One region of the Ralstonia pickettii genome, then DNA from elsewhere that is predicted to be linked to it. Evidence: predicted binding sites of a transcription regulator. Region 1 holds the regulator's gene; the other holds the start of a gene.
The links. Region 1 encodes FliA, which starts transcription of late flagellar genes. Its sites were predicted from a motif close to CTAAAGTTTNNNNNNNNNNNGCCGNTA; they were not measured.

Region 1 (11,998 bases):
ACCAACGTGAAAATGGTGCCGACCGACAGCGGCGCGACATACGACACGAGCAACGCGATCCCTGCAATGCCACCGGTCACGAGTCCGGCCGCGCTGAGCAACACCACCCCCGTCACGATAAACATCATGCCGACGGCCATGCCGTAGACGTCTTCGAGCATCGTGTGCCGGGCGGCATGGGGAGGGTTTGCTGCGACGGCGCTGCTTGCGTGATGAAGCTGATGGTCCATGGTGCCGCTCATCGGATGAACGGCCAGTCCGGCAAACAATCATGGATGTCCGGTAATCCAGAGGTGGGGCGCTTCATTGAACGTTGCCTATGATCGGGTTGGTGCATCCACGCACCGGGCACTGCACCACCGTCGTGCGGCGTTGCCTGGATCCGGCTCTGGTGGGCGGCGTTTCAGGATGATTTGCAAGTCCCATACCCAGCATCCCTGGCGGCATGGCGCATACGACCAGGCCGCTGCTGCAGCGCGAGGGTATCGAAAGGGGAGCGGTTGAGGGACAGCATGGGCACAGCCCATTTGAGTACGCGATTCTGTATGAAAGTCTGGTACGACGCACCCCCAGGCCCCCCTGGCGGCGTGAAGGGGTAGAAGCGCACCCCCCGGTGGGAGGGTATTTCAACGAAAAGCCGCCTTTTGGGCGGCTTTCTCGCTTCTTCGATTTGGCGATGCCGCCTGCAAGATGGCATCCATCGAAAAGCCCCCCGCTGCACGCCCCGCCAATGAACGCCGCACTGCTCCGAGTCACCGACATCCTGCGCAAGGGCGACTACCGCTCGGCCGCGGGCCCGGTGCTCATCATCCTGATCCTGGCGATGATGGTGCTGCCATTGCCGCCGTTCATCCTGGACCTGCTGTTCACCTTCAACATCGCGCTGTCGATCATCGTGCTGCTGATCAGCATGCACACGCTCAAGCCGCTGGATTTCTCGTCGTTCCCGAGCATCCTGCTGATCACCACGCTGATGCGGCTGTCGCTGAACGTGGCGTCCACGCGCGTGGTGCTGATGGAAGGCCACACCGGCCCCGACGCCGCCGGCAAGGTGATCGAGGCGTTCGGCCACTTCCTCGTGGGCGGAAACTACACCGTCGGCATCGTGCTGTTCGTCATCCTGGTGATCATCAACTTCATGGTGATCAGCAAGGGCGCGGGCCGTATCGCCGAGGTCAGCGCGCGCTTCACGCTCGATGCGATGCCCGGCAAACAGATGGCCATCGACGCCGACCTGAACGCCGGCCTCATCCGCGAAGACGAGGCCCGCAGGCGCCGCACGGAGATCGCCCAGGAAGCTGAATTCTTCGGCTCCATGGACGGTGCCAGCAAGTTCGTGCGCGGCGATTCGGTGGCGGGTATCGCCATCCTGCTGATCAACATCGTCGGCGGCCTGGCCGTGGGCGTGCTCCAGCACGGCATGGACGTGGGCCACGCCGCCACCAACTACACGCTGCTGACCATCGGTGACGGCCTTGTCGCGCAGATTCCCGCGCTGGTGATCTCCACCGCAGCGGGCATCATGGTCAGCCGCGTCTCCACCGACAAGGACGTCGGCCAGCAACTGTCGAGCGAGCTGTTTGCCATGCCGATGGTGCTGATGACCACTGCCGGCGTGCTCGGCCTGCTGGGCCTGGTGCCGGGCATGCCGCACATCCCGTTCGTGCTGTTTGGCGGCGGCCTGGGCTACCTGGGCTGGTACCTCAAGAAGAAGCGCGAAGTGCCCGAGATCGAGCCCGTGCTGCAGGCCATTGCCCCGGTGGATACGCCCGAGGCGAGCTGGGACGACGTTGCGTGGGTCGACGTGCTGGGCCTGGAAATCGGCTACCGCCTGATCCCGCTGGTCGACAAGAGCCAGGACGGCGAGCTGCTGCGCCGGATCAAGGGCATCCGCAAGAAGTTCACGCAGGACATGGGTTTCCTGGCGCCGGTGGTACACATCCGCGACAACCTGGAGCTGGGCCCGTCGTCGTACCGCATCACCCTCAAGGGTGTGGAAATCGGCCACGGCGAAGTGCAGCAGGGCAAGTTCCTCGCCATCAACCCGGGCGGCCAGGACGGCATGGGGGGTCATGGCGGCATGGGTGGCCTCGGTGGTCGACTGGGCACGCAACTGCCCGGCACCCCGACCGTGGACCCGACCTTTGGTCTGCCTGCCATGTGGATCACTGCCGATGTGCGCGATCGCGCGCAGGCCGAGGGTTACACCGTGGTCGACTGCAGCACGGTCATCGCCACGCACGTCAATCAGTTGATTTACACCCATAGCACCGAGCTTCTCGGCCGTTTGGAAGTCCAGCAATTGCTCGATCATTTGGGCAAGGAAGCACCGAAGCTGGTCGAAGACGTTGTGCCGAAGCTGTTGCCCGTCGCGACCGTGCAGAAGGTGCTGCAGAACCTGCTGGACGAAGGCCTGCACATCCGCGATATCCGCACCATCGTCGAGACGCTGGCGGAGCACGGAGGCAGGACGCAAGACCCCGCCGAACTCACCGCCGCCGTGCGTGTGGCGCTGGGCCGGGCGATTGCCCAGCAGCTCTTCCCGAACAAGACCGAAATGCAGGTCGTCACGCTTGACCCGAATCTGGAGAACATCTTGCTGCAAAGCGTCGTTGGCTCTAACGCCGGCCCGATCGAACCGCAACTGGCCGACTCGCTCATGCAGGCGGCAGCGGACTCGTCGCGGCAGCACGAACAGATGGGTCAGACCGGCGTCCTGCTCGTGCCGCCCGCACTGCGCCCGATGCTCGCCCGCCTGTTCAAGCGTGCCGCACCGAGCCTGCGCGTGCTGTCGCACGCAGAAATTCCAGATCACCGAACGATTAAGGTTGTCGCCATGCTTGGAGGCCGCGCATGAAAATGCATCGATTTACCGGACTGACGTCGCGTGACGTTCTGCGCAAGGTCCGCGACCAACTGGGCGATGGCGCTCTGATCCTGTCGAACCGCGCCATTCCCGGCGGCATCGAGATCATCGCGGCATCCGATTCGCACGTGGATGCGCTGGTCGACACGCAGTCGTCGGCGCCCCGGACGGCGCAGCGCCGTCCCACGGCACCGGCCCCGATTCCCGAGCCCGCACCGATTGCCGCTGCAACCGCAACGGTGGCTGCCGCGCAGGCACCGGCGGATGAAGCCCCGCAGGCCGAGACCCCGGCACCCAACGCGCTGGCCCGTCTGCGTAACCGCTTCATTGCTTCGCGCCGCGCGCCGGCACCGGATGAAGCTCCGGCAGCCCCGGTTGCTCCGGTGGCCAAGCCGGCCGGCCGCACGCTGCAAACGCGCGTGGATGACGACGTGGCCTTCGGCGAAGAAGATGCGCTGGCAGCGTCCACCCGCATGCTGGCTGGCCTGTCGCTGGACCGCGCCAATGCCGAGGTTGCCCAGTCCGCGGCGCAAGCCCTGGCCAGCACCGCCCAATTCATCGCCCGCCGCACCGCAGTGGAAGACGAGGAGCCGGCGATGGAATCGACCGCCCGCTTTGCCGCACGCCGTGAGCAGCCACGCGAGCAGGCACATGAACAGGAAGAGCGCCCGGTTTCGCTGCGCAGCTTTGCCGAGCGCGTGGAAGCCCAGGCCCGCAACCTCCGTGCAGAACAGCAGAAGGCCGAAGCGCCTGTGAAGGCCCGCATCGACGCGCAAGCCGACGCAGGCAAGGCGTCCGACATTTTCGTCCGCGTGGAGGACACGATGGCCAAGCCCGAAGCCCCGCGTGATGACGTGAGCCTGCAGCGTTCGGCCTTCCAGGCCGACGTGAAGGAAAGCATCCGTGCCGAGACCGACGTGATGACCCGCCGCATGGTCGGCGAGATCGAAACGCTCAAGAGCACGCTGAACGACGCCATGTCGAGCCTGGCCTCGCTGGGCGTGAAGCTGGGCGACCCGGTGCGTACGCGCCTGTTCCAGACCATGCTCAACGCAGGGTTCTCGGCGCAGCTCACGCGCTACGTGCTGGAGAACATGCCGCAGCACGACACGTACGAAGGCGCGCTGGATTTTGTGCAGCGTGCGATTGAAAAGAACCTGAGCACCGTGTCGGATGAAAACAGCCTGCTCGACCAGGGCGGCGTGTTTGCCCTGATGGGCCCGACCGGCGTGGGCAAGACCACCACGACCGCCAAGCTGGCCGCACGCTTCGTGCTGCGCCATGGCGCCTCACGTGTGGCACTGCTGTCGACCGACAGCTACCGGATCGGCGGCCACGAACAGCTGCGCATCTACGGCAAGATCCTGGGCGTCTCGGTGCATGCCGTGAAAGACGCGCAAGACCTGAGCCTGGCGCTGAACGACCTGCGCGAGAAGCACGTCGTGCTGATCGACACCATCGGCATGAGCCAGCGCGACCGCGCCGTGTCCGAACAGATGGCGATGCTGCACGCCGTGGGCCCGTCGATCAAGCGCCTGCTGCTGCTCAACGCTGCCAGCAACGGCAAGACGCTCGATGAAGTCGTGGGTGCCTACCGCGACGCCAACCTGGCCGGCTGCATCCTGACCAAGATCGACGAGGCCGCTTCCGTGGGCCACGCGATGGACGTGATGATCCGCCGCCGCCTGCCGCTGCACTACGTGTCGTACGGCCAGCGAGTGCCGGAAGACATCGCGGTGCCGAACAAGAAGCTGCTCATCCACCGCTCGTTCCGGGCCGGTGCGGAGCAGTCGTCGTTCACGCTGGATTCGGACGAATCGCTGCTCGTGGCCCAGGGTGCGGTGTCACGCAACGCAGGCAACCGCGAACCCGGCCTGGCCGCTTTCGATTTCGCCTGACAAGGGGGCGACCATGACGACGCCATTCGCCAAGGATCAAGCCGCAGGGCTGCGGCGCATGCTCGGTCATGCCGCTGCCCGCCGCGTGCTCGTGATCGGCGCGGAAGAGCAGGTCGATGACTTTGTCGACAACCTGCGCATCGCGCTGTCCGGCATGGGCCGCGATACCGCTGTGGTGAGCGCGCAGACCGTGCTGGCCATGGCCGGTGTGCTTGAGGAGCACGACGAGACGGCGGATGTGACCCTCGTGGCAGCGCATTTCGGCACGCGGGCGCTGGGCACCGTGGCCGAAGCGTGCGACGACGTGCTGCTGACCTTCTCGGATGGTCCGGAAGGCATCAAGAGCGCTTACACGCTGCTCAAGAAAACCGCCGTGCTGCAAGGCGGCGCCGGCATCCGCACCGTGGTGTGCGGCGCGCATTCGGTGGATTCCGCCGTGCGCGTGTTCGGCAACCTGGCCAACACCGTGGGCCAGTACCTGAACACCCGGATCGATTTCGCCGGCTACCTCCCCGAGGACCGGCACGTAGAACTCGCGCTCTCGCTCGGCAAGCCCGTGGCGAGTGCGTTTCCCGCATCGCCTTCGGCCATGGCCTTCCGCCAGCTTGCCGAAGAAATGTTGAGCTGGGCCAGCGCCGAGGCCCAAGCCGGTGATGGCAGTGCGCCGTCACGGGTGGTCATGTCGGCGCGGGCACCGGCTCAGGAGCCGGCAGATGAATCGGCGCAAGCAACGTCAATGTCGGCATCGACAGCGACACCCGGCGCCACCGCACGCGCGGCCGAATTGGTTTATTGAGGCGCAGCATGAACGAAGCGTCAAAGGCAGGCATGGATATGTACACCGCAACCGGTCGCAAGACCAAGTCCGACGAGATGGCCACGTACGCACCGCTCGTGCGTCGCATTGCCAACCAGATGATGGTCAAGCTGCCGGCCAGCGTTGAGCTGGACGACCTGATCCAGGCCGGCATGATGGGCTTGCTCGACGCGCTGTCGCGCTATGAGGAAACGCAGGGTGTGCAGTTCGAGTTCTACGCGGCCCAGCGTATCCGCGGCGCGATCCTGGACGAACTGCGCGGCTCGGATTGGCTGCCGCGCGGCCTGCGCCGCAACGCGCGCACGATCGAGCAGGCAATCCAGAAGCTCCAGCAGCAGAAGGGCCGCGCGCCCACCGAAACCGAGATTGCCGCAGCGCTGGGCATGTCGCTGGCCGAATACCAGAAGCAGCTGGTCGACCTGCAAGGCAGCCAGCTGCTGTATTACGAAGATTTCGATCGCGAAGACGCCGACGCCTTCATCGAGAACCGTGCGCCCGAGAACGACGCCACGCCGCTGGACCAACTGCTGGACCACGACCTGCGCGAATCGGTGGTCGCCGCCATCGAGGCACTGCCCGAGCGCGAAAAGCTCATGATGAGCCTCTACTACGAGCAGGATCTGAACCTGCGTGAAATCGGCGCCGTGATGGGCGTATCGGAATCGCGCGTGTGTCAGATCCATAGCCAGGCGATTGCCCGCATCCGCTCGCGGCTGCGCGATCGTGCGTGGCTGCCGACGCCGACCTGATCCGATATCACCCGAGCGCCGCCGCCAATGGCGAGCGACGCCGGGTCTGTGCCTGACCTGCCAGTTTCTTACTGCGCGGCCAGCGAGTCATCTCGCGGCCGCGCTTTTTCTTTCGGCACGTCGGTTACTTCGGGCACGTCGGTCACGAGCCGCGACGCGGCGGCATCCCACACGCGGGTCTCGCCGTGCTTGAAGAGAAGGAAGCGCTCGGCGGGCACGTTGGCGGCCTTCAGCGCGTGGGCCAGGTCGGTGATGGGCTGGTCCAGCGCTTCGTCCGTCAGCTCGAACGTGCCCCAATGAATGCCCACGGCCTGCCGTGCGCCGATGTCTTGCATGACCTGCACGGCTTCCGCCGGGTCGATGTGCTGCGCCTTCATGAACCAGCGCGGCTCGTAGGCGCCCACGGCAATGGCCGCCACATCGAAGTGGCCGAAGCGCGTACCGATGTCGCGCGTGTCTTGCGAATACCCCAGATCGCCCGAGAACCAGAAGCGCAGGTGCGGATGCAGTAGCGCCCAGCTGCCCCACAGCGTCCGGTTGCGGTCGTACAGGCCGCGCGCGGACCAGTGCTGCACGGCGCAGAAGTGCGCGGCGAAGGGGCCGAAGCGGGCTTCGTCGTCCCAGTCGAACGCGCGTACGTTCGGTTGGTCGCCGGCCAGGCGCGTGCCGCGCACGTTGCGCGCAAACCAGCGGTCGATGCCCAGCGGCACGAAGAACATCGGCGCACCGCCGGGCTGGCGCATCAGCGCCCGCACGCTGGCGCGGTCGAGGTGGTCATAGTGGTTGTGCGAGATCAGCACCAGGTCGATATGCGGCAACTGCTTGAGCGACAGCCCTGGCGGTTGATGGCGGCGCGGCCCGGCAAACGGCAGCGGCGAGGCGCGCTTTGAGAACACCGGGTCGGTCAGCACGTTCAGCCCGTCGATCTGCAGGAGCAGCGTTTCGTGGCCGATCCAGGTCAGTTGCGGCTGGCTCGGCGGCTGATGGATGGCACCGAGGTTGGGCGCAACGCAGGAGAGGTCTTGCGTCGGCGGCTTGGGCAGCTTCAGGCGGCGGCGCTCGCGTTGCCATTGCCAGAAATCGGCGTCGGGGCGCGGGTGCGGATAGCGGTTGCGGAATCCGTCCGGCGTGTGGTGCGGCTTGGCGGGGTTGTAGTCGGGATTCTTCATGGCATCGGAGCGGGTCAGCGAAGCACAGAGATGAGAAGGATGACGTCAGTATCAAGGAATCTTTGATTTCCGGTGCCGGGGCAGATGCACGCGACCCGTGAAGTCACCATCGCGCACCTGCATTTCAGAACGCAAAATATGTACACAAAAAACGTATGTAATTGTTGACAGAAAAATGGCGCCCATCCAAGATTCCGGCGAATACGCGGCATCACGCCGCATGAATGCTGGCGGATCGAACCCGCCCCATCCGCCTAAAGCACGCTCCCGGCACTGACACGGGGGCGGCCCAGGAGACAGACAATGCGCCAATCCCCCGGCCAACCCTCGCTCTCTTCGTCGACAATCACCGGCGCCGCTGGCGATCCCGTCAACGAATTTCTGCCGCTGCCACGCCTGTTCGCGCTTGGCCTGCAGCACCTGTTGGTGATGTACGCCGGCGCGATCGCCGTGCCGCTGATTGTCGGCAATGCGCTCGGCCTGTCGAAGAGCGATCTCTCCTATCTCGTCAATTGCGACCTGTTTGCGGCTGGCATCGGCACGCTCATCCAATCGCTCGGTTTCCTGATGTTCGGGATCCGCCTGCCGGTCATGATGGGCGTTACGTTTGCGGCGGTTGCGCCCATGATCGCCATCGGTGTGGAGCCCGGCATGGGGCTGCCCGGCATCTTCGGGGCGTCGATCGTTTCAGGCGTGTTCGGGATTGCCGTGGCGCCGCTGATGGGGCGGCTGCTCGGCCTCTTCCCGCGCGTGGTGACGGGCACGGTCATCATGCTGATCGGTTTTTCGCTGCTGAGCGTCGGGATCAACTGGGCCGCGGGCGGCCAGCAGATGATTCCGCAGGTGGTGGACGGCGTGCGCCACATGGTGCCGAACCCGGCGTTTGGCGATCCGTTCGGCCTCGCCATTGCGGCGCTCGTGCTGGTGACGATCCTGCTGCTGACCAAGTTCGGCAACGCACTGCTGTGCAACATCGCCGTGCTGCTGGGTATCGTGACGGGCACGCTGGTGGCGGCGGCGTTCGGCAAGGTGTCGCTCGCCGACGCGAGCGCCGCACCCCTGATGACGCTGGTGACGCCGTTCTACTTCGGTATGCCGAAGTTCGAGCTGTCGGCCATCATCTCGATGTGCATCGTGATCGTGATCACGCTGGTGGAGTCGACCGGCATGTTCCTCGCGCTGGCGCACGTGGTCGGCAAGCCCATCTCGCGTAATGAACTGACCAACGGCCTGCGTGCCGATGGTCTGGCGACGGTGGTGGCCGGGGTGTTCAACACGTTCCCGCATACGTCGTTCTCGCAGAACATCGGGCTCGTGTCGATCACGGGCGTGCGTTCGCGCTATGTGGCGGCCGCCGGCGGGGTGTTGCTGATCGTGCTGGGGCTGTTTCCGAAGCTGTCGTACGTGGTGGCATCGGTGCCGCAATACGTGCTGGGCGGGGCGGGCATCGTGATGTTCGGCATGGTGGCCGCAGCCGGCATCCGCATGCTGGGCATGGTCGATTTCCAACAGCAGCGCCACAACCTGCTGATCATCGCGGTGTCGGTGGGCTTTGGCATGATGCCGACGCTTGCCCCAGCCTTCTTCCATCACTTCCCGGACTGGACGCGCCCGATCACCCACAGCGGCATCGTGATGGGCACGCTGGTGGCCGTGGTGTTGAACGCCTGGTTCAACGGCATCCGCGGCTCGCACGAAGTGATGCACGGTGCAGCCGCAGCCGCGCATTGATCATCCAACGCCCGCGCTGCACCGCGGCTCAGGTTTCTCCGGCAACGGAGACGCGGTATGCGGTGTGCTGCCGATAGACCTGGCCCGGGCGCAGCATGACTGTTTCGGCATCGGGCATGTTGACCTGGTTCGGAAACGCACTCGCTTCCAGGCATAAGCCGCTGCGCTGCGCGTGCGTGCCCGCCAGCTTGTGGCCCGAGTAGAACTGAAGCCCGCGTTGGTCTGTGAGCACCGTCAGCTCGCGGCCGCTGCCGGGTTCATACAGACGCGCGACCGGACGCACATGCGGACGACCGTCCGAGGCCGAATTGCGCAGCACGAAGCAGTGGTCGAATCCCCCGGTCTGCGCCAACTGTGCGTTAGGCCAGTCCAGCCGTGCCCCGATGGGCGCCGCCTGCCGAAAATCGAATGCCGTGCCGGCGACACTCACTGCCCGTGTCGGGATCAGCTTGGCATCGACTTCCAGATAGGCATCGGCATCGATCGACAGGATGTGGCCCCTGATGTCGGTGCGGGGTTTGCCGCTCAGGTTGAAATACCCGTGGCTGGTCAGGTTGATCGGCGTGGGCGCATCGGTCCGCGCTTCGTAGTCGATCGACAGCGTGCCATCGTCGGCAAGCGCATAGCGAACCTGCACGGCGACATTGCCCGGGAATCCCGCATCGCCTTCCGCAGACGTGAGCCGCAGGACCAAAGCGCCGTCCTGATCGTCGGCGTCCCATCGTGCCCGATGAAACCCGCTCGCTCCCCCGTGCAGCAGATTGCTGCCCTCGTTGCGGTCGAGCGCGTAGTCGATCCCGTCGAGCGTAAAGCGCGCGCCGGCAATCCGGTTGGCCCAGCGTCCGATCAAGCCCCCAAGATAGCTTCCCGATTCAAGGTAGGCGGCAGGCGTCGCATGGTTGAGAAGAATCTCGCCCAGACGCCCGCCGCGGTCCGGCGCCTGCCAGGAGACGAGCGTCGCCCCGAGGTCGCTGATCGAAACGCGCATGCCCAAGGCATTGCGCAGCGTGAACAGCCGAACCGGCTCACCGTCCGGCAAGTGCCCCCATGTTGCTGACGAGATGGCGCCGTCGAGCGGCGCGTGTGCGGACAGCGCTGGCGCGATGCTCATGATTGGCCCTCTGCGATGGTGCGTTCCTGGTATTCGCGTGGTGTGCAATCCAGCTCGCGGCGGAATACGGCGTGCATATATTGCGGGGAAGTAAAGCCGCAGCGCACCGCCACTTCGGCAGTTGCGACATCACGGCTGGCCAGCATGTGCTTGGCCGCGTCGAGCTTATGGCGAAGGATTTCCTGGTGCACGGTGCAATGCAATTCACGACGAAAGTGTTCTTCGAGCGATGACCGCGAGATACCGACGTAGTCCGCGACCTGCTCGGTCTTGATCCCTTGGCAGGCGTATTGCCGAATGAAGTGCCGCGCCCGCATGACGTACGGGCTGGCAAGCGGCTGGTGCCGGGACGACGCCAGCACGTTGATGCCCACGGGTGGTACGAGAATCTGCCGGCCTGCCAGGCGGGCGCCGCCCAGCATCTGATGCAGCAGATGTGCGGCGGTGCGACCCATCTCCACGGTGCCCTGAATGACCGATGACAACGGGATGCGGCTGAGCGTGCGCGTGAGCGGATCGTTGTCGATGCCGATGATGGCGATTTCTTCCGGTACGGCGAACCCCGCCGTCATGCAGGCCTGCAGCAGGTGGCGCGCCCGCGCATCCGTCACGGCAATGATGCCGATGGGCTTGGGCAAGCCGCGCAGCCATTCGATCAACCGGCTGATCGCCTGATGCCAGGTCGGCGCGCTGGTCGAAAGCCCCCGATAGATCTCCTGCTCAACGGGGGCGGCGGGATTGTCTTGCCGACGCAAACGCGTAAAGGCCAGTTCGCGCTCCTGTGCCCAGCGGTTCTCAGGTGCCTGGGGCAGGCTGTACAGCGCAAAGTGCTGAAGTCCGGCTTCGATCAGGTGCCGGTAGGCCAGCGCGACCAGCTTGCCGTTGTCGGTCGCCACATACGGTTCCTTTGCCGGGTAGTGCGCCGCGTCTTCATACGATGAGCCGACGGCTACCACGGGCAACGGGCAACCGCGCAGCGCTTCGGCGACTGCTGGGTCGTCGAAATCCGCAATGATGCCGTCGCCGTCAAAGCGCTCGATACCGGGCAGCCGGCAGCGGAAATCCTCTTCGAGAAACAAGTCCCACGTCACGCGGGTGGAGCGCATGTAGTCGCCAATGCCCGCGATGATTTCGCGGTCATACACCTTGTTGGCATTGAACAGCAGCGCAATGCGATGAATGCGCGCGTGCTGCGATGGATCGGACGATTGACGGTGCATGGTGGCTCGGGCCGCTCGCGGTGGCAGGGGTTGCCAAGCGGCCGCAGCGCAGGGGCGTGCCGCTCGCCCGCACATTCTATTGGCTACATGGAGCGCTGTCAGACGATCGGTGCCGGGTGGCAAGAAATGTTAGTTCGGTTGGGCAATTTCGTAATTGCCCGTGCTGGGCCGCCGCATCACCATGCGATGGCCGTCGAGCCGGGCGAGATCACCATTGCGGCGCACCACGCGTTCCGTCGGCCTAGGGTATCCACCAACAAAAGAAGATGGAGTGAGACATGAGATCGAACCAACGCCGTTGTGTTTTGAGGGCCGTCGTTTGCGGTGCAGTGCTCGCCAGCCTGTCGATGACCGCGCCGCTGGCGCACGCGAGCAAGGCGCATCCGGAAATTGGCTTCTGTATCGACGACTTGCGCGTGGAGCGCTGGTCGCGCGAC
Region 2 (11,998 bases), 680 kb from region 1:
TACCCATCTTGCCGTTGGCATCCATGCCCAGCTTGTTTTGCGCGTTCACGTCGGCCGCCACGGCCGTGGCCAGGCGGCCGAGGCTGTTCTGCGCCGGAATCAGCGTGTTGTTGCGGAAATCCATCAGGCCGCCCAGCGCACCGCCGCCGAGCTGGCTGTCGTCGATGTTGACCGTGCCGCCCGGGCTCTTGTAGCCCACCGACAGTTGCGTCGGGTCGTACTGCGACGGCACCGCCGTCAGCTGGTAGCTCTGGTTGCCCTGCACGAGCGCCTGGCCGTTGCCCACGTAGATGTTGAACTGGCCGTCGCCGGTCTGTACCACGCTGGCCTTGATCGATTGATTGAGCGTCTGCACAAGCTGGTCGCGCTGGTCGCGCAAGTCGTTCGCCGGCTGACCGGTCGACGCTTCCGCCTTGGAAATCTGGTCGTTCAACGAGGCGATCTGCTGCGCGGTGCCATTGACCGCGCTGATCTGCGTCTGCACCTGCGTGTTGACCTGGCTGTTGAGCGAACTCACCTGGCCGGCAATCGAATTGAAGCGGCTTTGCAGGCCCGCAGCAGCGTTCAGGAAGACCTGGCGCGCGGTGGTGTCCGAAGGCTTGGACGCCAGGCCGTCCGCGGCATTGAAAAAGCTCGTGAGCGACGAAGTCAGGCCGCTGTTGCTGTCCGACATGTATTTGCTCAGGCCCGACACCAGGCTGTTGAGCTGATCGGCTGCGCTGGTCGAGGCCTGACCGCTTTGCACCTGCGCGGTCAGAAACTGGTCGTAGATGCGCTTGACGGTCGTGACGTTGGCGCCCTGCCCGAGATAACCCACGCCGGCGTACAGCGGAATGTTCTCCGTCTGTACGGCTTCCTGGCGCGAATAGCCGGGCGTGCTGGCGTTGGCAATGTTGTTGCCGGTCACCTGCAGGTTGATATCGGCCACCCGCAGGCCGGACGCGCCAATATTCAGAAGGGAGCTGCTCATAGTTGTCTCGGTGCGGGCAGCACGAAGCCGCCGAAATAAGCTCTAGAAACAACATCGGCCGGACAAGAACAAACTTGAGCCGGCCGATGCTGCCAAATATGCCTACTAAGTCACTTAAGCGATCTGCTTGAGCACCGCCATGATCTTGTGGGCGTAGTTCGGATCGGTGGCGTAGCCTGCGCGCTGCAAGCCCTTGGCGAACGACGCCGCATCGTTGCCGTTGCCGGCTGCCACGACATTGCTGTAGCGCGGGTTGTTGGCCAGCAGGTTGGCGTAGTCCTTGAACGCCTCGGCGTACGAGCTGTAGGCGCGGAACTTCTCCTGAACCTTGTGGGCGACGCCGCCGATGTATTCGGTGGTGGTCACCGTGGCGGTCTTGCCAGCCCACGAGCCACCGGCCTTGATGCCGAACAGGTTGTGCGTGTTCGTGCCGTCCTTTGCCTTGATCTCGCGGCGGCCCCAGCCCGACTCCAGCGCGGCATGGCCGATCATGAAGTTGGCCGGAATGCCGGTTTCCTGCGCGGCCTGCGATGCGTGGTCGATCAGCTTGTTGTAGAAGCTGCTCATGCGCTCGCCCCGCGGCTCCGATGCCACCGTCGACAGATCGACCTCGGGTGGCGCGCTTGGGCTCTGCGCCTGCGCGTCCGCCTGCTTGCGCAAGGCGGCCAGCGCACGCTGCACGCGTTCTTCCAGGCCCGGGCGGGGCACGGTGCTGATGCCCGAGCCGTCGTCTTCCGTGCCGGGCGCGACGGCTGCGGCCATGCTGTTCAGCGACGAACGGGCGATGGCCTTGGCGGCATCGCTGGTGGCACCGGCGGCCCCTGGCAGCGCGGTATTGGTCGCCGTCGTATTGGACAGCGCAGTATTCACCTTGCCACCCGCATCCGGGTTCACATGGTTGGCCTGACGCAGCATCTGCTTGAGAAGCTGGTCTGCCACGCCCACGCCGCGCGACGCCATGGTCTGCGACAGCTGCTGGTCGAGCATCGACGTGTACATCTTGCTCGAAGACGAATCGAGCGGCCCGTTCTGCGGCGATGCATCGCGCATCTGCTTGAGCATCATGTTCACGAAGATCGCGTCGAACTGCTTGGCGACGGTCTTGGCCGCGCCAGTCGGATCGGTACGCGCCGTTTGCTTGAGCGACTCGAACCCGCGGGAATCGAGCGCCAGGCGGCTGGTGAGGTCGGTTTGGTTCATCGTGGCCTCCGCAGCGTCAGATGATTTCCAGGTCGGCGCGCAGCGCGTTGGCCGCCTTCATCGCCTGCAGGATCGAGATCAGGTCTTGCGGGTTGGCGCCAATCGCGTTGATGGCCTTGACCACATCCGCCAGGTTGGTGCCGCCCTTGACGTTGATGAGGCTGCCGCCTTGCTGCTTGACCTCAATGTTCGAGCGCGCGCCCGCCACCGTCTGTCCTTGCGAGAACGGCGCCGGCTGGCTCACCACCGGCTCCGTGCTGATGGTGACCGACAGGCTGCCGTGCGCGACCGCGCAGGGCTCGAGCTTGACGAGCTGGTTCATCACCACCGAGCCTGTGCGGGCGTTGACCACCACGCGTGCCGCAGCCAGCGCCGGCGTGACGTCAATATTCTGCAGCTTGGCCAGAAAGCCCACGCGGTCCGACGCCAGGGCCGGTGCGCGCACGTTGATCGTGCGGCCGTCGGCGGCTTGCGCCGTATCCGTGCCGAACTGCTTGTTGATGGCGGTCACGATGTTCTGCACGGTGCCGAAATCCGTCGTGCCCGTATCGAGCTGGATGCTGCCCGCCTCGCCCACCGTGGCCTGCACGGCACGCTCCACCGTCGCGCCGTTGGCGATACGGCCCGCGCCGAGCTGGTTGATCTGCACCTTGCTGCCATTGGCCGATGCGCCTGCACCGCCAATCACCACGTTGCCCTGTGCCAATGCGTAGAGCTGGCCGTCCACGCCCTTGAGCGGCGTGAGCAGCAGCGTGCCGCCGCGCAGGCTCTTGGCGTTACCGATGGACGACACCGTCACATCGATCGTCTGGCCCGGCCGCACGAAGGCGGGCAGCGTGGCCGTCACCACCACGGCGGCGGTGTTCTTGAGCTGGATGCTGGCGCCGGCAGGCACATTGATGCCGAACTGCGTGAGCATGTTGTTGAAGCTCTGGACCGTGAACGGCGTCTGCGTGGTCTGGTCGCCGCTACCGTCCAGGCCGACGACAAGGCCGTAGCCGATCAGCGCGTTGTCGCGCACGCCGGCAACGGTGGTCAGATCCTTGATGCGGTCGGCGTGTGCCGTGGTCGGAACCACCGCCGAAATTGCGCTCAGTGCCACCAGGGCTGCGCCGATGATGCGATGCAAAGTCATGGCAGATTCCTCAGAACGGCGACACGGTCAGGAAGAACCGCGACAGCCAGCCCATCTGCTGCGACTCGGCCACATAGCCCGTGCCGCGATATTCCATGCGTGCGTCCGCCACCTGGGTGGACAGCACGGTGTTTTGGTTGTTGACGGTCGTGGGGTTGACCACGCCCGAGAACTTGACCGATTCGGTGCCCTGGCCCACGGCGGTCTGCTTCTCGCCGCTCACCACCAGGTTGCCGTTGGAGAGCACCTCCACCACCGTCACCGTGATGGTGGCCGTGAAGTTGTTCTGCGCACCGTTGGCGCCCTTGCTGTCGAACTTGTTTGCGTCGCTGGCCGACACACCCAGCAGCGACAGCACGCCCGGGTTCATGCCAGCAAATGTCGGCACCGAAGCGGTCAGGCTGCCCGTGCGGTTGACGCTGCCCGAAGTCTGCTTGCTGGCCGCCGTGTTCTCGGTGATCACGATCGTGATCGTGTCGCCCACCATGTGTGCGCGGCGGTCTTCGAACATACCGCGAAACCCACCGCTGCCCGATGCCACTTCCTGGTAAATCGCCCCGTTCTGACGCGGCGCCATCACCGGCATCGGCGGGCGTGCGGTTGTCGGACCTTGCACGATCGGGGCCGGCGGCGGCAGCATGCCGCACGCCGTAGCGAGCAAGGCGGTCGTGCCGAGCACGACCAATCGAACGACTCGAACAGCCAGCACAGCGCGGCCGCTGTGCTTGCCATTCTGGAGCGAGTGAACCGGGGGGGTATGCATCGCACTACATCCTCAAAAACTGCGCTGTCCAGCTCAAAGCTGTGACAGCTTCTCCAGCATCTGGTCCGACGTCTGGACCGATTTGCTGTTGATCTCGTACGCGCGCTGCGTCTGGATCATGTTGACCATTTCTTCCACCACGTTCACGTTGGACGTTTCAACGTAGTTCTGGTTGAGCGCGCCGACGCCGTTCGAGCCGGGGTTGGCCAGGTTGGCCGTGCCCGACGCTTCGGTTTCGGCGTACAGGTTTTCGCCCATGCTGCGCAGGCCGGCCGGGTTGATGAAGTTGGCGAGCTGGAACGTGCCCACCTGCGTGTTGTTGACCGTGCCCGGCGTGGTGACCGTCACAACACCGTCCTTGCCGATCGTCAGGCTGGTTGCGTTCTGCGGCACCGTCACGGCCGGCTGGACCGGGTAGCCGCTGGAGGTCACCAGCTGACCCTGTGCGTTGATCTGGAAGCTGCCGTCACGCGTGTAGGCCAGCGTGCCGTCGGGCATCTGCACCTGGAAGAAGCCGTTGCCGTTGATGGCCACGTCGGTCGAGTTGCCGGTCTGCTGCAGGTTGCCCTGCGTGTGCAGACGCTCGGTGGCGACGATGCGCGTGCCCGTACCGATCTGCATGCCGGAAGGCAGCGTGGTCTGTTGCGACGACTGCGCACCCGGCTCGCGCACGTTCTGATACAGCAAGTCTTCGAACACGGCGCGCGAGCGCTTGAAGCCCGTCGTGTTGACGTTCGCCAGGTTGTTCGAGATGACATCCAGCTGCGATTGCTGGGCGTCCATCCCGGTTTTGGAAATCCACAGGGAGCGAATCATGTTCGAGTCCTTGGTTGATTCAATTCAATGCGCCAGCCGTTCAGGCGTGGCGCAGCAGTTCATTGGCCGACTGGGCATTCGTGTCGCTCGTGTGCAGCGATTTCATCTGCATTTCGAGCTGGCGCGAGATCGCGATCATGTTGACCAGCGAGTCGGTCAGGTTGACGTTGCTGCCCTCAAGCGCCCCGCCGGTGATGCGGACCTTTTCGTCCACGCCTGCGTCCTGGCCGTCGCGCTGGCGGAACAGGCCGTCGGCGCCGCGGTCAATGTTCGCCGGGTCGATGCTCACCAGCTTCAGTCGGCCCAGCGACACCGGCGGCGTGCGGCTATCGGCGCTGATCGCATTGACCGTGCCGTCCTTGGCAAACTGCACCGAGGTGTCGGGGGGCAACGTGATCGGACCACCGTCGCCCAATACGGGCTGGCCTGAGAGCGTCTGGATCGTGCCGTCCGGGCCCAGTTGGAAGGCGCCGGCGCGGGTGTAAGCCTCACCGCCATCCGGCGTCTGCACGGCAAAGAAGCCGGGCCCGTCGATGGCCACGTCCAGGCTGCGGCCGGTGGTTTCGATCGGGCCGGGCGCCAGGTCCGTACCGATGGCCGAAGCCATCACGTAGCTGCGCGTGGGCGAGCCATCGCCTTGCACACCCACCGTATGGAACGCGTCGATCTGCGCCTTGAAACCCGTGGTGCTGGCGTTGGCGAGGTTGTTGGCGCTGGCAGCCTGTTGGTCAAACAGGTGCTTTACGCCAGTCATCGACACGTAGATCGAGCGGTCCATGCGAGTGTCCTTGGTGTGCGGTCAGTCAGCTTCAGGCAACGACAATTACAACGTCACCAGCGTCTGCAGGATGGTGTCCTGCGTCTTGATGGTCTGCGCGTTGGCTTGATACGAGCGCTGGGCAATGATCATGTTGACCAGCTCGGCGGACAAATCCACGTTGGATTGCTCCACCGCCGACGATTGCAGCAGGCCGAACGACCCCATGCCCGGGGTGCCCAGGTTCGGCGCGCCGGAGTTGGCCGTTTCCACCCACTGGTTGCCGCCGATGTTCTGCAGGCCTTCCGGTGCCTTGAAGTTGGCCATGGCGATCTGGCCCAGCGTCGAGGTGCGGCCATTGGAGTAGCGTGCGGTGACGGTCCCATCGGTACCGACCGCATAGCTGGCCAGGCGGCCGGTGGCGTAACCGTCTTGCGTCACGCCCGGGGCGGTGTCGTTATAGCCGCCGCCGTACTGCGTGGTACCCGTGAAATCCATGGTGGCAATGCTCATGCCGCCAAAGGCCACGTTGACCTTGCTGGGCGACGAGGTAAGCTGGCCGCTGCTGTTGAACGTGAGCGACGTCACGGGGTTGCCGCCCGTCGGGTTGTTGCCATTCACCTGCGAATACACGTCCCAGCCAGTGGCGGTGCGCACGTAGTAGTTGGTCAGCATGTGGGCCGTGCCCGTACCGTCGTACACCTGCTCCGAAACCGAGTGGTTGAACGTGGCCGAGTTGGTGGGCGAGAACGGCGTGGTGGTCGGCACCGTGGCCGCAGCATCCAGGTTCACCCCGAATGCGGTGTTGGTGGTGGCCAGCGGCGCCAGGTCGTTGACGGGAATCTTCAGATTGGTCAGCACGGCGGTATTGACCTTGCCGGTCGAATCCACGCCGTAGCCCGTCAGGTTCTGGCCCGTGGCCGAGATGATGAAACCGTTCTTGTCGGTCTCGAACTGGCCGTTACGCGTGTAAGACACCTGGCCGCTGGACGGATCGACCATACGGTAGAAGCCCGTGCCATTGATCGCGATGTCCAGCGGGTTGCCGGTGTTGGTCACATTGCCCTGCGTGAACGACTGCGAGACCTTGGTCACGCTCACGCCCTGGCCGATCTGGTTGTCGGACGCACCCACCAGCGAGCGTGCATACACGTCACCAAATTCGGCAGTCGATTTCTTGTAGCCGACAGTGTTGGCGTTTGCCACGTTGCTGCCGATCACGTCGAGGTTGGCAGCGGCGGCGTCGAGACCGCTCAGGCCTTGCTGGAATCCCATAGTGTTCTCCCGTAGAAGATAAAAGCGCGGGGTCTGCCCGCAGTTCACCCGTGTTTATTGAATCGATGCAACGTCGGACAGCTTGGCGGTTCCGCCAGATGCCAGCACCAGCTGCATCGTGCCGTTGTTGATGGTGACGCCGGCCACCTTGTCGGTGCCCAGGGCGTTTGCCGTGACGACCTTCCCACCCTGCGTGGCCGTCAACTTGATGGAGTAGGCGCCATCGGCGAGCTGGTTGCCCTTGTCGTCCTTGCCGTTCCAGGTGTAGTTGCCGCTGCCGGCCGTCATCTGGCCGAGGTCGACGGTGCGCACGGCAACGCCTGCGGCGTTCGTGATCGTGACGACGACGTCGTCGGCCCCATTGGGCACCGAGACGCCGAAGTTGGCTGCGCCCGACGCCAGCGTCAGGTTGTTGGTCGGCACCTGCACCGTGCGGCCGATCATCGACGACGCCTGCGTGGTCGCGTTCTGCGTGAGCATGCTCGACATCGTGGTGTTCAACTGTTGGATGCCATTCACAGTGTTGATCTGCGCAAGCTGCGAGGTCATCTGCGAGTTGTCCATCGGGTTGAGCGGATCCTGGTTCTTCAACTGCGCCACGAGCAGTTGCATGAACGTGTTCTGCAGGTCGCTGCCCTTGGTGATGGCAAGCTGGTTGCCGGAGGTCGTGCCCGCGGTGCTGTTCGTGTTGGTCGTTGAGCTGACGGTCATGTTCGTGTCTCGCTAGGAAGGTGCCGCTTACTGGCCCAGGGTCAGAGCCTTGGAAGCCATCGTCTTGGTGGTGTTGGCGACCTCCACGTTGGCCTGGTACGAGCGCGACGCAGAAATCATGTTGACCATTTCGTCCACCACATCGACGTTCGGCATGGTCACGTAGCCGTCGGCATCGGCCAGCGGGTTGCCCGGCTGGTGCATGCGCTTCATGGGGGTGACGGTGTCCTCCACCACGCGGTCGACCGACACGCCGGTGGCGTAGTCGTCAGACTGCTGCGCGGGCGAGAACACCACCTGCTTGGCGCGGTACGCCGTTCCATCCGGGCCCGTCACGCTTTCGGCGTTGGCCAGGTTGGAGGCGACCACGTTCATGCGCTTGGACTGCGCGGTGAGCGCGCTGCCAGCTACATCCATCACCTTGAATAGCGACATGTTGATTCCGATGTCTTCAAACACTGTTGCCGGCATGCCTGCCGGACCCATCCGGTGTCCTGTATGGCGGCTTGCTCCGGACCGATCGTTCCCGGCCCGGAGCGCCACACAGTTCCCGCCCCTCTTTCGCCGCGCGTGATTGCTGCGCGGTCGTCTTAATGCCTGTCTGCTGCTCTTGCTGCTGTTGCTACATCACGCTAGCTGTTTTGAATGGCCGCCAGCATCGACTTGATCTTCTGCGTCACGATGCTCAGGTCGGCCTCGTAGCGCACGGTGTTGTCTGCAAAGCGCATGCGCTCGCCGTCCATGTCGACCGTGTTGCCGTCGATGGACGGCTGCTGCGACGTGCGGTACTGCACCTCGCCCTGCAGCGCCTTGGTCTGCTGCGAGAGCGACGCCTGCATCAGCGACACATCGCCGGCCGGCGCGCCATCCACACTCAGGTGGCCCGCAGCCGTTGCCGTCATCGGCAGGCTGTTACCGCCTTGCTGGCCGACCGCCTTCTGCAGCGCCGACTGAAAGTCGAAGTCGCGTGCCTTGTAGTTGGGCGTATCGGCGTTGGCGATGTTCGAGGCCAGAATCTGGTGCCGCTGCGAGCGCAGGTGCAACGCCTGCTCCTGAAAACCGAACAACTGATCCAGCTTGTCGACCATGTCTGTCATTCCTTGCGCGTGGCGTCCTGGTGATTGCAGCCACCCGCCGGGGTTGCGTTCTGTCTTGCGTTTGCGTGCTGCGCGTTCCGTCCGGCAGGAGGGCCCGGCATCAGCGGCCCCTTCAAAACCGCCGATGCCGTCTCCCGAACCGCTGAACCGCTTGTCATGCTGAGTTGCCGTCATGCAGCCTCAATGGAAAAGGCCTGTCTGCGAATCCGGTCTCTGGCTGAATGGGCAACTCGCCATCTACCGGAGGCAGGCTGCACGGCCAGGAACCGCGCAACGCCAGGGACTTCACCACGTTGCAAAGTCTAGGGGCGGGTGTGCAACACCATTCGTTCGAATAAGGGGGGGATTGGCCGACATTTCCGCATTTGGCCCTCGCGCACGCGTGGCTACACTTCACCGGACTTTTGATGAAGGGGCTGTCCATGTCCACGCGGTTTGCACGCAGCGCGCACCACCCGATCCGATCAGCCGCCACGGCCATGCCGCTGGCCGCGCGCCAGCGCAAGCTGTTGCTGATCCTGGCGCTGGGCCTGCTGGCCAGCGTCGTTCATCCGATCCTGGCGCACGCTCAAGGCATGGTGCGCGTCGGCTATCCGCCGGCCCAGGCTGCAGTTGTGCAGCCGGCCCCGCAGCCCACCACCATCCAGGGCCCGAACGCCATTCAGATGCAGATTCAGCAACAGCTGCAGTCCCAACTCGACATCTTGGGCGGCACGAATGAGACGGGTGCGCCACATGCTTCGGTGGAAGTTGGCCCCGTGGATGCACGCGTGGCCAACCAGCCTTGCGATCAGATCGACCTGATGCTGCCCGCGGCCAACCGCCTGCGCGGCCGTATACAAGTAGGCGTGCGCTGCCGTTCGCCGCATGCCTGGGCGGCCTGGGTGCCGGCCACGATCCAGATTACGGGGACGTATTACGTTGCGTCGCACCAGCTGCCGCCGGGCAAGACGCTCGATATGAGCGATCTGGAAGCCCGCACGGGCGATTTGTCGACGCTGCCGGCTTCAGTCGTGCAGCAGCCGGCCGATGTCGTGGGGCGTGTACTGCTCACGGGTGTGGCCGCCAACCAGCCGCTGCGCGCGGAAAGCCTGCGCCTGCCGATGGCGGTGCAGGCCGGCCAGACCGTCAAGCTCATCGCCGAGGGCGGTGGCTTCCAGGTCAGCAGCGACGGTCGGGCCTTGAACCAGGCCGCGGTGGGCCAAGTGGCCCAGGTGCGCACCGCCAACGGCAATGTCGTCTCGGGCATCGCACAGTCCGCCGGCGTCGTGGCGATCCAGTTTTAGGATCAAATTGATAACGGCGGATCACTTTCCTGCTGTGATGCGTAATCGATACCTGCCGCTAAAGTTTGGGCCGGGGTTGGCCGATATGGGTGTTAGGATGAACGCGCTCTTCGGAGACACCCGTGAAAATCAACCATATCGTGAACAACACGCCGGCCGTTGCGCCGACCAAGGACGCTGCGTCCGGGTCGACGCGCGCCACCGGCTCGTCCCCGGCCACCACGACGGCTTCGGGCACCACGCGCCACACTGGCGATTCGCCGTCGCTGTCGGTCCAACAAGTCTCGCGCCAAGTGGGCAGCGGCGACTTCGACGCCGCGCGCGTCGAGCAGATCCGCAGTGCCATTCAGAACGGCACGCTGAAGATGGACGCCGGCAAGATTGCCGATGCGGCGCTTTCCGACGCGCAATCGCTGCTCTCTACGCGCTCCAAGAAGGTCTGACGGGCGTTTCCCGTCGACCGTCCCCTGTATTTTCTGACGCCGCCGGTCCATTCGGACTGATCGCGGCGGGGCGGTGTGCCGGCCGGCGGCTGCCCAAGCTCCCAAGCCGAAGGTAGTCAACATGGACAACACACTGCTGATCCGCACCCTTGCCGACGAGCAGGAACTGCTGCGCGCCGCCACGCTCACCCTGGATGCTGAAGCGCAGGCGTTGCGCGATGGCGACATGGTCGAGCTCGAACGCATCACCCAGACCAAGCAAAAACAGCTCGCCGCCCTGGGCGAGGCCGACCGCGACCGCCGCCTGTGGTGGGCCCAGCATGGCGGGGCCGATCCGTACGGGCTGGTCAAATACCTGCGCACCGACGAAAACGCCAGCCGCCTGTTCGACGAGAACCTGGCCTTGGCCCGCCTGCTGCGCCAGCGCAACATCGACAACGGCACCCTGATCGACCTGCGCCTGCGCGCCACGCAGAACGCACTGTCTGTCCTGCATGCCGCAAACAACGGCGGCGGCACGCCCTACGGCCGTGACGGCAAACAGCCGCTGTCGATGCCGCGCTTCTCGGTGGTCGCGCAATAAGCCACCAGAACCCATCTTTTGAGCACAAAAGCCGCGCTTTACGCCCACGTCAATGGGCGTGAAGTGGGGCTAGCTGCTGCCGTCTGATCCTGCTATGTATAGAGGGGTCTAGCACACCACCAATCGGGGTAAACAAAAAGGTTTACATCCCATTGATGGGTGCAACAAGCATGCTGGGGATTTATTCTGCGATTTCGGCGGAGTTAATCCTCCGCGCCTGGCGACATAAACAAGAAAAACCGGAAGGAAATTGCGCCTAATGGCGTGCCAAGGTTTCGGCCCGGCGGCACCGCACTGCGGTGACTGCCGGTTGAACGGGGAAATATACCGAGACCGCGCGCTAAAAGCATTTTCTATCGGCACGGCCGCATTCATTTTGGACCGCAGGTTCAAATATAGACGCGGCAACAAGCTGATTCCGGAAATGGACAAACAAACCATAACCAGACAGGCGGCGCAGTGAAATCAATCGTAGTGGAGGCACACCCTTTGGTGCGTGCCGGCGCGACCCATGTGTTGCAATCCCTGCCGGCCATTACCGAGGTGGTCAGCGTCGAGCCGGACGAAGCCCTCTTTGAAAATCTTGCGGCGCATGCGGACGCCGAATTGGCCCTGATCGGCCTGCCCTTGCCCGGCATCGACGATCTGCCGGCCCTCTCGCGACTGTTGCAGCAGCCCCATCCCCGACACGTTGCCGTGCTCGGCGAAACCGATTCCGCCGCGCATGTGCGCACGCTGATGCAATTGAATGTTTCGGCATATCTGCTGAAAAGCTATTCCGGCAAATTGATTGCGGCAGCATTGGAATTGGTGCTTGCGGGCGGCCGTTATGTGCCGGCATCGATTGTGCTGACACGGCCTGAAGCCAATGCGGCAGGTTCTTCCAGCGGAAATGGTAATGACGATTGCGCCTTGCTCGGCCTGACACAGCGTCAATATGAGATTCTGGTCCTGCTCTCACG

Region 2: a site for FliA is predicted at 1,023-1,049, ahead of flgK (flagellar hook-associated protein FlgK). Genes of this name have one in related genera too.

What each region holds. Positions count from the first base shown of each region.
Region 1 is NZ_CP104382.1:389,445-401,442, forward strand. Features, by position in the region: gene N5B55_RS18515 (YitT family protein) at 1-269, opposite strand, end outside; gene flhA (flagellar biosynthesis protein FlhA) at 731-2,857, shown strand; gene flhF (flagellar biosynthesis protein FlhF) at 2,854-4,764, shown strand; gene N5B55_RS18530 (MinD/ParA family ATP-binding protein) at 4,778-5,560, shown strand; gene N5B55_RS18535 (RNA polymerase sigma factor FliA) at 5,569-6,330, shown strand; gene N5B55_RS18540 (MBL fold metallo-hydrolase) at 6,399-7,499, opposite strand; gene N5B55_RS18545 (nucleobase:cation symporter-2 family protein) at 7,803-9,230, shown strand; gene N5B55_RS18550 (aldose epimerase family protein) at 9,259-10,341, opposite strand; gene N5B55_RS18555 (XylR family transcriptional regulator) at 10,338-11,561, opposite strand; gene xylF (D-xylose ABC transporter substrate-binding protein) at 11,840-11,998, shown strand, end outside.
Region 2 is NZ_CP104382.1:1,245,259-1,257,256, forward strand. Features, by position in the region: gene flgK (flagellar hook-associated protein FlgK) at 1-970, opposite strand, end outside; gene flgJ (flagellar assembly peptidoglycan hydrolase FlgJ) at 1,085-2,170, opposite strand; gene N5B55_RS22330 (flagellar basal body P-ring protein FlgI) at 2,187-3,305, opposite strand; gene N5B55_RS22335 (flagellar basal body L-ring protein FlgH) at 3,316-4,068, opposite strand; gene flgG (flagellar basal-body rod protein FlgG) at 4,102-4,884, opposite strand; gene flgF (flagellar basal-body rod protein FlgF) at 4,925-5,662, opposite strand; gene flgE (flagellar hook protein FlgE) at 5,708-6,916, opposite strand; gene N5B55_RS22355 (flagellar hook assembly protein FlgD) at 6,971-7,627, opposite strand; gene flgC (flagellar basal body rod protein FlgC) at 7,655-8,062, opposite strand; gene flgB (flagellar basal body rod protein FlgB) at 8,260-8,715, opposite strand; gene flgA (flagellar basal body P-ring formation chaperone FlgA) at 9,147-10,010, shown strand; gene flgM (flagellar biosynthesis anti-sigma factor FlgM) at 10,133-10,453, shown strand; gene N5B55_RS22380 (flagella synthesis protein FlgN) at 10,575-11,036, shown strand; gene N5B55_RS22385 (LuxR C-terminal-related transcriptional regulator) at 11,496-11,998, shown strand, end outside.